3 regions of the Micromonospora sp. CNZ296 genome follow, and region 1 is predicted to be linked to each of the others. Evidence: riboswitches for the same ligand, from Rfam matches in the RefSeq annotation. Region 1 holds a riboswitch; each other region holds the start of a gene.
The links. A riboswitch is a leader RNA that binds a small molecule or an ion and turns the genes downstream of it on or off. The one in region 1 is predicted to bind cyclic di-AMP.
Positions count from the first base shown of each region.

Region 2: another riboswitch for cyclic di-AMP. It lies ahead of FB455_RS21380 (coiled-coil domain-containing protein); the one in region 1 lies ahead of FB455_RS28455 (coiled-coil domain-containing protein).
Region 3: another riboswitch for cyclic di-AMP. It lies ahead of FB455_RS02840 (C39 family peptidase); the one in region 1 lies ahead of FB455_RS28455 (coiled-coil domain-containing protein).

Region 1 is NZ_VISW01000022.1:42,536-47,179, reverse strand. It holds gene FB455_RS28480 (hypothetical protein) at 1-286, opposite strand, end outside; gene FB455_RS28475 (heavy-metal-associated domain-containing protein) at 323-529, opposite strand; gene FB455_RS28470 (metal-sensitive transcriptional regulator) at 610-909, shown strand; gene FB455_RS28465 (SHOCT domain-containing protein) at 1,036-1,245, shown strand; gene FB455_RS28460 (YibE/F family protein) at 1,408-2,682, shown strand; cyclic di-AMP (ydaO/yuaA leader) riboswitch at 2,837-2,967, shown strand; gene FB455_RS28455 (coiled-coil domain-containing protein) at 2,972-4,000, shown strand; gene FB455_RS28450 (carbonic anhydrase) at 4,060-4,644, opposite strand, start outside.
Region 2 is NZ_VISW01000013.1:30,051-34,694, forward strand. It holds gene FB455_RS21370 (AAA family ATPase) at 1-1,452, shown strand, start outside; gene FB455_RS21375 (cation diffusion facilitator family transporter) at 1,557-2,471, shown strand; cyclic di-AMP (ydaO/yuaA leader) riboswitch at 2,616-2,746, shown strand; gene FB455_RS21380 (coiled-coil domain-containing protein) at 2,751-3,824, shown strand; gene FB455_RS21385 (SRPBCC family protein) at 3,850-4,302, opposite strand; gene FB455_RS21390 (STAS domain-containing protein) at 4,406-4,644, opposite strand, start outside.
Region 3 is NZ_VISW01000001.1:626,213-630,856, reverse strand. It holds gene FB455_RS34645 (hypothetical protein) at 190-654, opposite strand; gene FB455_RS34640 (recombinase zinc ribbon domain-containing protein) at 666-1,001, shown strand; gene FB455_RS02840 (C39 family peptidase) at 1,419-2,219, opposite strand; cyclic di-AMP (ydaO/yuaA leader) riboswitch at 2,429-2,569, opposite strand; gene FB455_RS02835 (hypothetical protein) at 2,961-3,233, shown strand; gene FB455_RS02830 (copper resistance CopC/CopD family protein) at 3,564-4,644, shown strand, end outside.

The DNA of each region.
Region 1 (4,644 bases):
GGCCGGTGATCCGGAAGGCGAACTGCCCGGCCGGGGCGCCGGCGGGCTGGAACGTGTAGCCGCGCTCGGAGACGAGCAGCCCGCCGGGCAGGTGCGCGGAGGCGCCGCCCGCCTGGCTCTCGTCACCGTGGCCGGTGTCGCCGGCCCCGTGGTCGCTGTCGGTGTCGTCGTGTCGGGTCTCGGCGGCCGGGGCGACGGGATCGGTCAGGTTGCCGATCCCGTACGCCGCGCCGAACACCGCCACGAGGCCGAGCGCGAAGCCGCTGAGCTTCGTCGCCGTGTTCATGGTGTCTCCTCGGTTGTCGCGGGTCCGCCGGACCCGTCACACACCGACGAGGTCGTAACCGGCCTCGTCGACCGCCGCGCGGACCGTGTCCACGTCCAGCGGGTTCTGACTGGTGACGGTGACCCGGCCGCCGGCCAGGTCGACCTGGACGTCGGTGACGCCCGGAAGTGCGCTCAGCTCGGTGCTCACCGAGTTGACGCAGTGCCCGCAGGTCATGCCGTTCACCTGGTAGGTGGTCTCCATCTCGCCCTCCGATCTGATACCCCCCAGGGGTACGTCCCGAACGTTAGCATACCCCCGAGGGGTACGCTATCCTCGGTTTCATGACCGCGCCGTCCAGCCCGACCCGGGGCTACACCGCCAGCAAGGACCAACTCCTCGCCCGGCTCCGCCGGATCGAGGGCCAGGTCCGTGGCATCGAGAAGATGGTCGAGGACGACCGTTACTGCATCGACGTGCTGACCCAGATCTCGGCCATCCAGGCGGCGCTGGACAAGGTCGGCCTGGGCCTGCTCGACGGCCACGCCCGGCACTGCATGCACGAGGGCGCCGCCGAGGGCCGGGCCGACGAGATGGCGACCGAGATGATGGCCGCCGTCGGGCGCCTGATGAAGCGCGGCTGAGCGGGGACCTCCGGCCCTCAGGACCAGGGCACATCGACCCGTGCCGACGCGCCCGGGCGGACGTACCGTCGAAGTGGCGGGCAGGCCGGACCGGCGGACCCGCGGCGACGGACGGAGGGCGGCCCGATGATGTGGCAGAGCCCGATGATGGGCTGGATGTGGATCTGGTCCCTGCTGGTGCTCGGGGTGCTGGCGGGGCTCGTCTGGGCGGCCGTGCGGTGGACCGGCCCGCAGTATCTGGGCCCGACGACGGCCCGGCGCATCCTGGACGAGCGGTACGCCCGCGGCGAGATCGACGAGGACGAGTACCGGCGGCGCCGGGCGGGCCTGGCCTGACCCGAGCGGGGCGCGTCACCGGTCGCGCCGCCCGGGAGCGGCCGGCCGGGCTGTCTACCATGGCCGGGCGACGACCCGGACGTGGTCGACACGTCCGCGCCGGCCGGGTGACCAGACCGGTCCGGCGGACCAGGCGTCGCCGCGACCGTTGGGAGAGACGCCATGGGTGCCGACCACACCCGCCCCGCACCCGCCGCGCCGCCGGGCGTACGACGGCTGCTCGTCGCCGTGGTGGTGCCGCTGTTCGCGCTCACAGTGATCGCGGCGCTGGTGCTCTGGCCCGGGCAGGACCGGGAGCCGGTCGGCGGCGCTGACGTCCCCCGCTACCACGGCACCGTGACCCGGGTGGTCACCGAGCCCTGCCCGCCGACCCCGGAGGCCCCGGAGGGCGGGGGTGGCCCCTGCGGCACGGTGACGGTCACCGCCGAGCAGGGCCCGGACGCGGGCCGGCAGGTCGAGACGCCGATCCCGGCCGGGCCGGGCGCACCCCGGGTCGCGGTCGGAGACGAGGTCGTCCTGGTCGAGCTGACCGACCCGGCCGACCCGGCGGTGAAGTCCTACAACATCGCCGAGCACCAGCGCGGCACGCCGCTGATCTGGCTGATGGTGCTGTTCGCCGCCGCGATCGTGGCGTTCGGCCGGTGGCGCGGGCTCGCCGCGCTCGGCGGCCTGGTGGCCAGCTTCGCCATCCTCCTCGGCTTCGTGCTGCCGGGCATCGGCGCCGGCCAGCCGCCGCTGCTGGTCGCGATCGTGGGCGCCGCGTTGATCATGTTCGTGGTGCTCTACCTGACCCACGGGATCACCGCGCAGACGTCGGTCGCGGTGCTCGGCACGCTCGGCAGCCTGGTGGTCACCGGCGTGCTCGGCCTGCTCGCCACGTCCGCCACCCACCTGACCGGCTTCGGCAGCGAGGACGCCACCACGCTGTCCATGTTCCAGGGCGACGTGGACCTGCACGGGCTGCTGCTGGCCGGCATCATCATCGGCTCGCTGGGCGTGCTGGACGACGTCACAGTCACCCAGGCGGCCACCGTCACCGAACTGGCGCACGCCAACCCCGGACTGTCCCGGCGGCAGCTCTACCGGGCGGCGACCCGGGTCGGCCGGGCCCACATCGCATCCACCGTCAACACCATCGTGCTGGCGTACGCGGGCGCCTCGCTGCCGCTGCTGCTCCTCCTGGTTGCCGACTCCCGCCCGGTGAGTGAGATCCTCACCAGCGAGTTCCTCGCCCAGGAGATCGTCCGCAGCGCGGTGGCGACGCTCGGCCTGATCGCCGCCGTACCGCTGACGACCGGACTGGCCGCGATCGTGACCACCGCCGGGCGGCGCTCGCGCGGCGCGGAGCCGGCGCCACCCGCGGCCCGGCCGCCGGCCGGACGCGACGACGCGCTGGAGGCCCTGGGCGGCGGGAAGAGTACGGAGGCCGCATGGTGACACTCCGCAGCGTGACCATCGATTTCAAACGCGACGCTGGTCACGGTGCGCCACGGCGAAATCTCGCTATTGGTCGGCTTCCGGACGTAGATCCTCAGGAGTGCTGTCAGGTAACCTCGCTGCCGGTCACCGCCGAAGGCGCGCACCGGCGCCAGCGGTGCCGCCGCCCAATCGCCTGCGGGCGAACCGGGGAACCAGGTACATGGGGTGAATCCGCGACAGCGGTAGGGGCCACTTCCGTCCCGAACCCGTCAGCTAACCCGGTCGGCGGCCGACGGAAGGGAACACTGTGACGGCACCCCTGCGCCGCTGGCTGACACCCGTGGTGGCCGTGCTGGCCTCGCTGGCCGTGCTGGCCGGGCCGACCCCGGCGACCGCGGCCCCCACCGCGGCGGCCCCCGGCAACCCCTCGGGACACGAGGAGGACGGCGAACCGCCGCTCATCACCGAGGCGATCGACGCCGCCAACCGGGCCTTCCTCCAGGCCAAGGCGAAGCTCGCCAAGTCCCAGGACCGCCAGCGGCGGCTGGCGGCCGAGGTGAAGACGGCACAGGCCGAGCTCGAAGCGCTCAGCCCGCAGGTCAACCAGCTCGCTGCCCAGTCCTACCGGACCGGCCGGATGGGCGCGATGGCCATGCTGCTGGAGAGCAACTCACCCGACTCGTTCGTCCGCCGGGTCAACGCCCTGGACGAGCTGAACCTCCTCAACGCGCAGCGCCTGGCCGCCATCAACGCGGTCAAGACCCGCGCCGAGCAGGCCAAGATCGCGCTCGACGCCGAGGTGCGCGAGCAGGAGAAGCAGAAGAACGCGATGGAGCGCGAGAAGGTGCAGGCCGAGCGCGCGCTGAAGCTCGTCGGCGGTCTCGGCTTCACCGGCGGCCTGGTCTCCGCCACCTCACCGGTCGCCAAGATCGGCCCCGGCCGCACCGCCGACGGCGGGTGGAAGGCGGAGTCGTGCAGCGAGGACGACCCGACCACCTCGGGCTGCGTCACGCCGCGCACGCTGCACGCGTACAAGGAGGTCCGGCGCGCGGGCTTCAAGCGCTTCGTGGGCTGCTACCGGCCCGGCGGGCCGTGGGAGCACCCCAAGGGCAAGGCGTGCGACTGGTCGCTCCAGAACAGCGGCTTCGCGCCCTGGCACAACAACGACACCCGCCGGTACGGCAACGAGGTGGCCGCCTTCCTCATCCGCAACGCCGACCGGCTGGGCATCTACTACGTCATCTGGAACCGGCAGATCTGGTTCCCGGCCACCGGCTGGAGTTCGTACAGCGGACCCTCGAACCACACCGACCACGTCCACATGTCGATGCTCTGACCCGGACACCACGAGAAGGGGCCGCCCTCGGGCGGCCCCTTCTTCGTCGTCCGTGCGTATCAGCCGGCCAGCGCCGGGTCGGCGGGCGCGGCCGGGGCGGGCAGCGGGGCCGGGGCCTGCGCCACGGTCCGCACCTCGCCACCGGCGAGCCGGTACGACATGCCCACCACCGTGCACCGCCCGGCGGCCACCCGCTCGGCCAGCACGGCGGACCGGGCCAGCAGCGTCTCCACGGTCTGCGCGATGTGGACGTCGACGATGCCGTCGAGGTCCTCGACCCCCTGGCGGGCGGCGCGCAACAGGCTCGGCGAGACCGCGTCCACCACAGCGCCCAGGTGCCCGGCCGGGGCGGCGCCGGTCCGGACCCCCTCCCGGGCGGCCTGGACCGCGCCGCAGGAGTCGTGCCCGAGCACCACCACGAGCGGGGTGCCCAGCACGGTGACGGCGTACTCGACGCTGCCGAGCACCTCCGGCCCGGCGGTGTGCCCGGCGGTACGCACCACGAAGAGGTCACCGAGACCGCGGTCGAAGATGATCTCGGCGGCGAGCCGCGAGTCGGAGCAGCCGACGATCACCGCGAACGGGTGCTGGCCGTCGGCCACAGCCGCCCGGTGCCCGGCGTCCTGATTCGGATGCTGCGGGAC
Region 2 (4,644 bases), on a different contig from region 1:
TACTCCGACCGGGCCCGGTACGCCGGCGGCGGCATCCTGGTGGTCGGCCCGTCCGGTGTGTTCGTCGAGTACATCGCCTCGGTGCTGCCGTCGCTGGGCGAGGAGACCGCCACGCTGCACTCGCTGGGCTCGCTGTTCCCCGGCCTGTCCGCGTCCCGGACCGATCCGCCGGACGTGGCGGCGGTGAAGGGTTCGCTGCGGATGCGCCGGGTGCTGGAACGCGCGGTACGCGACGCGGTGCCGGACTCCCCCGCCGAGCTGCGCCTGCTCTACCGGGGCGAGCTGCTGCGCCTGGAACGCCCCGCGCTGGACGCGATCCGGGACCGGACGCTGGCCCGTGGGGCGCGCCGCAACGAGGTACGCCGGGCGGCGTTCGACGCGGTGCTCGCCGCGCTCTACACGCAGGCCCGCACGCTGCGGGTGGGCCGGCTGCCGGAGCAGCCCGCGTTCGAGGGCGAGATCATCGAGCGGCCGGAGTTCCGCGAGTTCCTCAAGGCCTGGTGGCCCCGGCTGCACCCGAGGCACGTGCTGGACTGGCTGGCCCGCCCGGACCGGCTGCGCCGCTACGCCGGTGGGATCCTCTCCTCGGCGGAGATCCGGCTGCTCGGCGACGCGTACCGGAGCCTCGCGACCGAAGGGCTGACGGTGGCCGACATCGCGCTGCTGGACGAGCTGGACGCGCTGCTCGGCAAGCCGGTGCGGCGGGCCCGCCCCAAGCGCGACCCGTACCAGCTCGCCGGTGGCGTGCGCGAGCTGAGCACGTACGCCGATCGGCAGCGCGCCGCCCGCGCGGCGGCGCGGGAGCGTCCGGACGACTACCGCGACTACGCGCACGTGGTGGTGGACGAGTCGCAGGACGTCTCGCCGATGCAGTGGCGGATGGTCGGCCGGCGCGGGCGGCTGGCGTCCTGGACGGTGGTCGGCGACCCGGCGCAGACCGCCTGGACCGGCGACCCGCAGGAGCTGGACCGGGCCCGGGACCAGGCGCTGGGCCGGCGCAAGCGGCACCGCTACGAGCTGACCACCAACTACCGCAACTCGGCGGAGATCTTCGCGGTGGCGGCGGCGGAGATCCGCCGGCTCTACCCGGACCTGCCGCTGCCCGACGCGGTGCGGTCCACCGGCGTGCCGCCGGTCGAGCGCACGGTGCCCGCCGCCGACCTGCCGGCGGCCACCGTCGAGGCGGCCGAGGCGCTGCTCGCGCAGGTGGAGGGCACCGTCGGCGTGATCACGCCGGTGCCGCGCCGGGACGAGGTGGCCGGCTGGCTGGGCGGGCTCGGCGCGGGCCGCCTCCAGGTGGTGACCAGCCTCCAGGCCAAGGGCATGGAGTACGACGGCGTGGTGCTGGTGGCGCCGAGCGAGATCCGGGCCGACCCCGGCTCGGGTGTCCGCACGCTCTACGTGGCGCTGTCCCGGGCCACCCAGCGTCTCACCACGCTCGACCCCTCCTGACGGACACCCGACCGTGACCCGGCTGTCACCCATCGTTCAGTTGCATACATAGCGATGTGAACATACATTGGGCCTGGCCGGTACGGGGCAGGAAGGGTGTTGGCGTGGGCGCAGGTCATGACCACAGCGGCGCGGTGACCAACGCGGCGCACCGCCACCGGGGCCGCCTCTGGGCCGCCTTCGCGCTGCTCGCCGCCCTGATGGTGGTCGAGGCGGTGGCCGCCTTCACGACCGGCTCGCTGGCGCTGCTCTCCGACGCCGGGCACATGTTCACCGACGTCCTCGGCATCGGCATGGCCCTCGCGGCGATCACCGCGACCCGCCGCGCCGGCACCGACCCGCAGCGCACGTTCGGGCTCTACCGGCTGGAGGTGCTCGCCGCCCTCGCCAACGCCGTGCTGCTCGGCGCCGTCGCCATCTACGTCCTGGTCGAGGCGGTACGCCGGTTCGGCGAGCCGCCGGAGGTGCTGGCCGGCCCGATGCTCGTGGTGGCGGTGCTCGGCCTGCTCGCCAACATCGTCGCGTTCGCGCTGCTGCGCGCCGGGTCGAAGGAGAGCATCAACCTGCGCGGGGCGTACCTGGAGGTGCTCGGCGACCTGCTCGGCTCGCTCGGCGTGATCGCCGCCGCGTTGATCATCACGGTCACCGACTGGTGGTGGGCGGACCCGCTGGTCGCCGTCGGCATCGGCGTGTTCATCCTGCCGCGCACCTGGCGGCTCGGCCGGGCCGCGCTGCGCATCCTGGTGCAGGCCGCGCCGGAGCACCTGCAGGTCACCGCCGTGCACGACCGGCTGGCCGCCGTACCGGGCGTGGCCGAGGTGCACGACCTGCACGTCTGGACGCTCACCTCGGGCATGGAGGTGGCCTCGGCGCACCTGACCACCGATCCGGGCGTGGACCCGGGCGTGGTGCTGGCCGCCGCGCGGGCCGCCCTGCACGAGGACTTCTCCATCGATCACGCCACGTTGCAGGTCGAACCCGGAGCGTCGGCCGGAGTGTGCGGACAGACCGAGTGGTGATTAGGACACACTTAAATCACTGTGGCTAATGTAGTCTTATGCCGGTTTTGCCCCGCCTAGTGGCACTGCTCCACGGAGCCGCGCCCGGGCAGCGCCGGTAGTCTCGGTCGCGGCCGCACCCGCGGGCGCCACCCGGCCCCGGTGGGGCGGCCGTCGCCTAATCGTCCGCAGGGACGAGCCGGGGAACCACGTACGTGGGGTGCATCCGCGTCAGCGGTAGGGATCTTCCGTCCCGAACCCGTCAGCTAACCCGGTCGGCGTTGACGGAAGGACGTGTGAATGCCCCCAGTGGCACCTGTACGACGGACGGCCGCCCGGTTGGCGGCCCTGCTCGTCGCGACGCTGACCCTCGGCGTCGCGACCGTTCCGGTCTCCCCCGCCTCGGCGGCGCCGGTGACCGGCCTGCTCGCCGCAGCGCCCGGCGACGACGAGGGTGGCACGCCCGAACTGCGTGCCCAGCTCGACGCGGCCAGCAAGGGCTGGCTGGAGGCGAAAGCCGCGCTGAACCGGTCGGTGAGCCGCCAGAAGCAGCTGAACGAACAACTCAAGACGGTCGGCGCCGAGCTGGCCGTACGCGACGCCAAGGTCGGCGAGATCGCCGCCGTGGCGTACCGCAACGGCCGTCTGGGGACCGCCGGGGCGCTGCTCGGCAGCAGCAGCCCGGAGGGCTTCATGGACCGGGCCGCCGCGCTGGAGCAGGTCGCCGCGCACGAGGACCGTACGCTGCGCGACCTGATCACCACCCGGGACGAGGCCACCCGCACCCGCGCCCAGCTCGACGGAGAGATCCGCGAGCAGCGCAAGCAGGTGACGGTGATGGCCAAGCGCAAGGAGCAGGCCGAGCGCGCCCTGGAGGTGGCGAACGACCGGGCCTCGCGCAGCAGCAGCGGCGGTGGCAGCGTCCAGGGCACCTCCAGCAAGAACGCGAAGCCGGCACCGCGCAACTCGGACGGCTCCTGGCCGTCGGAGTCGTGCAGCGTCAACGACCCGACCCCGGCGAACGGCTGCATCACCCCGCGCACGCTGCACGCGCTGCAACAGGCCAAGGCGGCGGGCTTCACCCGGTACGTCTCGTGCCACCGGCCCAGCGGCTCTGGTGAGCACCCGAAGGGGCGGGCCTGCGACTTCGCCGCGCAGAAGAACGGCTTCGGCGGCGTGGCCACCGGCGGTGACCGGACGTACGGCAACAACCTGGCCGCGTACTTCGTGCGCAACGCCGACCCGCTCGCCGTGCTCTACGTGATCTGGTTCAAGCAGATCTGGCTGCCCAGCAGCGGGTGGAAGTCGTACAGCGGCGGCAACGGCGACCCGTCCAGCGACCACACCAACCACGTGCACCTGTCGGTGTACTGAGCGCGCCCCGAGAGGGCCGGCCGGATCAGGCCGGCCGGCCCTCCAGGGTCGCTCCGAGACGAGCCGCCAGGCCCAGGTGAGCCGCCCGGGCCTGGCGGAACGCGTACCCGAACAGTGGCGCCGGAGCGGTGAGCGTGATCTCCACGTCGATGCGTACCGTGCCGTCCGGCTCGTCGCGCAGCCGGGTGTGGTTGCGGACCGTCGTCGCGGGCTGCTGACGCGCCACTGTGACGACCTCGTCCTCGCCGGCGATCAGCACGTCCGCCTGGTACGTGACCGGGAAGTGCAGCGGGCCGAGTTGCAGCCGGTCGGTGATCGCGTAGCTGGCCAGCGCGCCCGGCCGGGCCGGCAGCTTCCGGACCCGGACGATCAGCGGATGCAGCTCGCCCTGGCGACTCAGGTCACCCAGTAGCGCCACCGCTTCGGCCCGGGTGCACCGGGCCTGCACGGTGTAGCTGAAGCTGTCGCTGCTCTGCAAGCGGGCCCCCTCGCCGTCGTGCGTCGCGACGATCGTCCCGTACCGACGCCGGACTGGCAACGGGTAGAAAGTCCCCTGGCTGCAGGGGGTGTGAACGGCGCGCTCAGGCGCCGGGCAGCACCTCGGGGGTGTCGTCGGCGAACCACGGCTCGGGCGCGCCGAACAGGCCGAGCAGGCCGGTCACCCAGAGCTGCCGGTGCACGAACCGGCTCGGCTCGGTGACCACGAGCTTGACGCCGCTGACCTCGCAGGTCTGGAAGCCGGCGACCATGGCGCTGATGCCGACCGAGTCGATGAACGTGACGAGCCGCATGTTCAGCTCGATTCGCGAGGGACGGCCCT
Region 3 (4,644 bases), on a different contig from region 1:
GCCGCAGCCGTCGTGCGGGTGCGGGTTCCCGTCCTGCCCCGGATGCTTATCTCAAGGTCGGCGAACCACTGCGTCACCACGTCGCGTTCGAAAGTCCCGTGGGCCACTCGTCGGCGCGGCCTGCATCGGGCGGTCGTAGCTGGACCGCCTTGTTCGGGCGGCTACCACCGGCTCCGGCCCGACAGCCCTTCATCCAGCGCAGCGGACTTTTTGTCCGACTCGACCATGAAGATCCTTCGTAGAAATGTTGGCGTGTCGGACCACCAGAGTGACGATCCCGCGGATCCCATGACCCGATGGCTCAACAGCCAGCCGCACGCCGGCGCGCAGCCGCGCGTCCGGCGGCAGGGTGGTCTGCGGTTTGCGTTCTACGGCCGGATGTCGACCATCGAGCATCAAGACCGGGTGACGTCCCGGCACTGGCAGCGGGACTGCGCCAGCGAACTCGTCGCCGGTCACGGGCTGATCGTCGCCGAGTACTTCGATGCCGGCTGCTCGCGCCGCCGCGGCTGGCGGCAGCGTCCGCAGGCCGCCGCGCTGCTGGCCGCGCTCCCCGATCCGCACCGTGGGTTCGACGCGATCGTGGTCGGCGAATACGAACAAGCATTCTCCGCCAACCAGCTGCAGCACCTGGCACCCCTGCTCGAACAGCACGGTGTGCAGTTGTGGCCAGCCACGACGGGACTGCCCGCCGCTACCTGTTCACCGGCCTGCTGCGCTGCGCACCATGCGGCCGAAGACTGGAATCCCACTGGATCAACCAGCGTCCGGGCTACCGATGCCGCCAAGGCCACACCAGCACCCAACAGCCCACCAACGGCCGACGCAAGATGCTCTACCTCAGGGAAGACCACATCATCGCGCGACTGATGGGACATCCCGGCCTCGCCAGCGACGCCCAGAACCCGCATGACCTGGCCGCGCTCCTGCACAGAAACAAGATCAGCATCATCTGCGATCAGGAACGATGTACACCGACCACAGGAGCCTCAGGCAAGTGAGCCCGTTCAACCCATGATCAATATGTGGAGATGTTGTGTCCGAGGGATTCGGACACAAAGTCACGGCACCCATGCTCAGCATGGGTGCTCATGCCGTAATCCTATAGCAGCGAGCGGCACTATGGAGTTTCCCGTGTCGGCGTCATGCCGTTATCGGTGACGCACCAAAGTCCACAGAGGGGCTGGTTCGGATTTCGCGCCGGCGGCCCCGGCCTGGCCAACCCACCCGGCATGCTGGACCTGTACGTGTTCGCCCCTGCCCGCCGCGTCGGGCGGCACCTAACCTGACCGCACAAGATGATCGGCTGAGCCATACCAGAGGGCGCACGACGTGCCGTCCTGCCTGCTACTGGGCGCGAACCGAAAGGCGACGGGCACCGGCTCGAACGAGCCGGTGCCCGAGGGCCGGAGATGGGATCAGGCGGAGTAGCCGCGGGTGGCCATCCAGTTCGCCAGGTCGATGGTGGTCATCCAGTAGGCGGCCATGTTCGGGTCGGCGGAGTCGGCGATCCGCACCGTCCGGCCGTCGTCCTTATATCCGACCACGGCGATGTAGTGGCCGCCGGGGAAGGAGTGCCAGCCGCCGTCTGTATCGGTCGCGGAGCCGACGGTGTTGGCGACCACGGCACGGCCGTCGGTGATGGCGGTGACCACGTCGGCCTGGAGCTGGTCGATCTGCGCCGGCGTCGCGGCCTGGCCCGGGATCATGTGCGTCCGGTACGGGTTGCCCTTGACCATCTGGTTGAGCCCGCGAGTGGTGTCCTCCGCCGAGTTGGTGCCGTTCTCGCCAGCGTTCAGCGGGGCGACCATCGCGTCCTGGGTGGTCTCGACGCCGCTCGCGCTGAGCGCGTTGCGCACAGCGGCCGGGCCGCAGTTCCAGTAGGCAGTCTGCGCCTCGTAGGTGTGGTCGAGGACCTTGGTCGACGGAGGCTTCGGCCTCGCCTTCTTGGTCACGTCCGGGTCGGTCGTGGCCCTGTCCTTCGCTGACGGCGACGGCTCGGCGGCGACGCGAGCCTCGCCGCGGGTGGCGACATCACCGAGCCGCGGAGCCAGCCCGGCGGCGGTGTTCCCCTGGCGGACGGGCGCGTTGTGATCGGTGGCGGCCAGCGCCGTGCCGACGCCGCTGGCGAGCACGAGCGCCGCGGCGGAGCCGGCGATGATCTTGTACGGGCGCTCGGTCACAAGACGCCGCAGCTGACGCTTCATGTGGTGCTTCATGTGTTCCTCCACGGGCTGGAGCGGCACAGGCCGGCCCGACGCGCGGAGGAACTCACGCACGTTGTGACTGGGCGGGGTGCCGCGGGGATGGGGAGCGCCCGGTGGGCCGGGCTGGGGGGCAGTTGCCGGGACTCACAGTCAGGCGAGTGTCGGCACCGCGATGCCGTGGAGGCGTGGGGAGTATCGGGAGGTGTTTCGCACGAGGCTGGCACTCCTTCCGTGGCCGCCTACCGGGTTAGCTGACGGATTCGGGCGGGAAGTACGCCCTACCGCGGGCCGTGGCTCGCGGATTCACCCCGGTGTTGCCTGGGTCCCCGGTTCATGAGATCACGATTAGGCGGGTCGGAGCGGCGTCGCCACTTGCGATCGGAAACCGCACCGGACGCGCCGACATTACCGGTGGGTACGTCGTATGCCAAGGGCTCCCACCTGCATAAGCCTCGAACATCGCTACTCTGATCGGAACCTCCAGTTACTCATGCCACTCAATGGGACGAGCAGTTATAGCGGAACCCTCGGGACGTAACCGGACATCGGAATGCTGTTGGCGCTCAATTGCTTGGCCGATCGCCGCATACTCACCCGAATGGCCGTTTCCTGGGCGGCCGTACGTAGCCCCACACCAATTTCAGTCACAATTCAGCAAACCCGGGCCGGCAGCAGCGGCGGTAGTGGTGGTACGGGCCGAGGCCGCGCGCAGACACAAGTCAGTGCGAGCTCCCCGTTACCGCACAGGCGTTCATGGAGATGAAGTTGGCGGCGCTCGTGACACCCGGCAGTCAGCCCGCGCAGACCGCGGGTAGCTCGACGTTCGAATGTCGACGTGGCTTCGACGAAAATCAACCCAATCCCGGCGGGCGGCGTAAGGCCGGATCGCCGCCCTGCCGACGGTTGGGCGCGCGCCGCGCGAAGCAAGTGGGAACCGCGTACGAGAGCATGATCGTCGCGCTGATCGCGGTGGCCCGCTTCAAAATCCGTCACCGCGGGGCCACAGAGCGACCCGACCACGGCTGACCGGGACCGCGGCAATGCCTCGCACCACTCCCGGCGCAGTCCGTCGCCGTTGCGAGTCGGCGATGCCACCATGCTGGCGCTCTCCCCCAACCTGACTTTCTGGATCGTCGAAGCTGACCCGCCCCTACTAAGGGCGGGTAGTAGTTGACCTAGGATGGCGACCGCACCACGTGGGAGCGATGTGTGGGCACCGGCCCGCGCCTCCTTGGCGGAAGGATCAACAGTGCCTTTCCAGCGGCGTCGCCGGGCGGCCTGACCTTGCTTGCTGCATCGCCGGGTCTCGCATGTCCTCAGTCGCCAGCACGTCGCGCCGCGCGCTGGGCAATTCGGGTGTGGCTGGCGCTGTTTCCCGCCCTCATCGTGGCCCTCGGGTTCGCTTCCCCTGCGGCCGCACATTTCAAGCTGCTCCGGGCCGTTCCGGCCGACGGCGCGCGGATCGACGGCGCCGTCCAGGAGATCCGGCTGACGCTCAGCGCCGCCGGCACGCCCACAGGAGCGGGATTCAAGCTTTCCGACGGCAACGGCATCGGCCTACCGGCCGCCAGCCACACGCCCGACGGAGGCCGAACGTGGCTGGTCCACCCGACCGCTCGCCTGACCACCGGCACGTTCAAGCTGCGATGGAGCGTCGCGGCCCCGGACGCCCACCCCCTGACGGGTGTCATCACGTTTACGGTGGCCTCGCCTCCCCCGACGCCCGGAACGGCCGCTAAACCCCAGGCAACAGCCAGCCCGCACGGACATGCCGGCCATGGTGGGCCAGGTGTGCCCCCGGCTTCGCCGTCGGCACACGCGGGAGGACACGCTGTTGGCCACACCGCCGACGCGGAACAGGCGCCGGTGCGGTTTGTCGGCGCCGTCGGGCGTTGGCTTTCCTACGGGGCGATCCTGCTCGGTGTCGGTGGTCTTGTCTTCGCGTTGACCACACTGGTCGGCACACGCAGTGACATCCGGGTGGTGCAGATCTGGGTGCGGACGGCGGGGCTGGCGGTGGCGGCTGGAGCGGCCTTTGAGCTGGTTGCACTCGCGGCGGTCTTCAGCGAGCAGGGCACCTTCGCCTCGGCGGCCAGCGCCTCGTCGGTGACCGCCCTCAGCCAGACACCGGTGGCCGCCGGCCTGGTCCTGCGACTCACCGGTGCGGCCGGTCTGCTCGTGTCCGGTTCACTCGAAGCGGCGCTGATTCGGGGCCGGCACGCGGTCGGGCGTCACTCCGTTCCGACCGTCGCAGCGATACCCACCGACTCCCGGAACCTGGTGACGGCTGCCGCCGTCAGCGCGGCCGGCGACGGCGTTCAGCGGGTGCGAGCGCGACCGGTGCGGCCTGTGCTCATGGCGGTCACCGTGGCACTGCTGCTGGGTTCCTTTCTGGTCGATGGGCACACCGTCACCGCGGAACCTCGGGCCGTCGTCG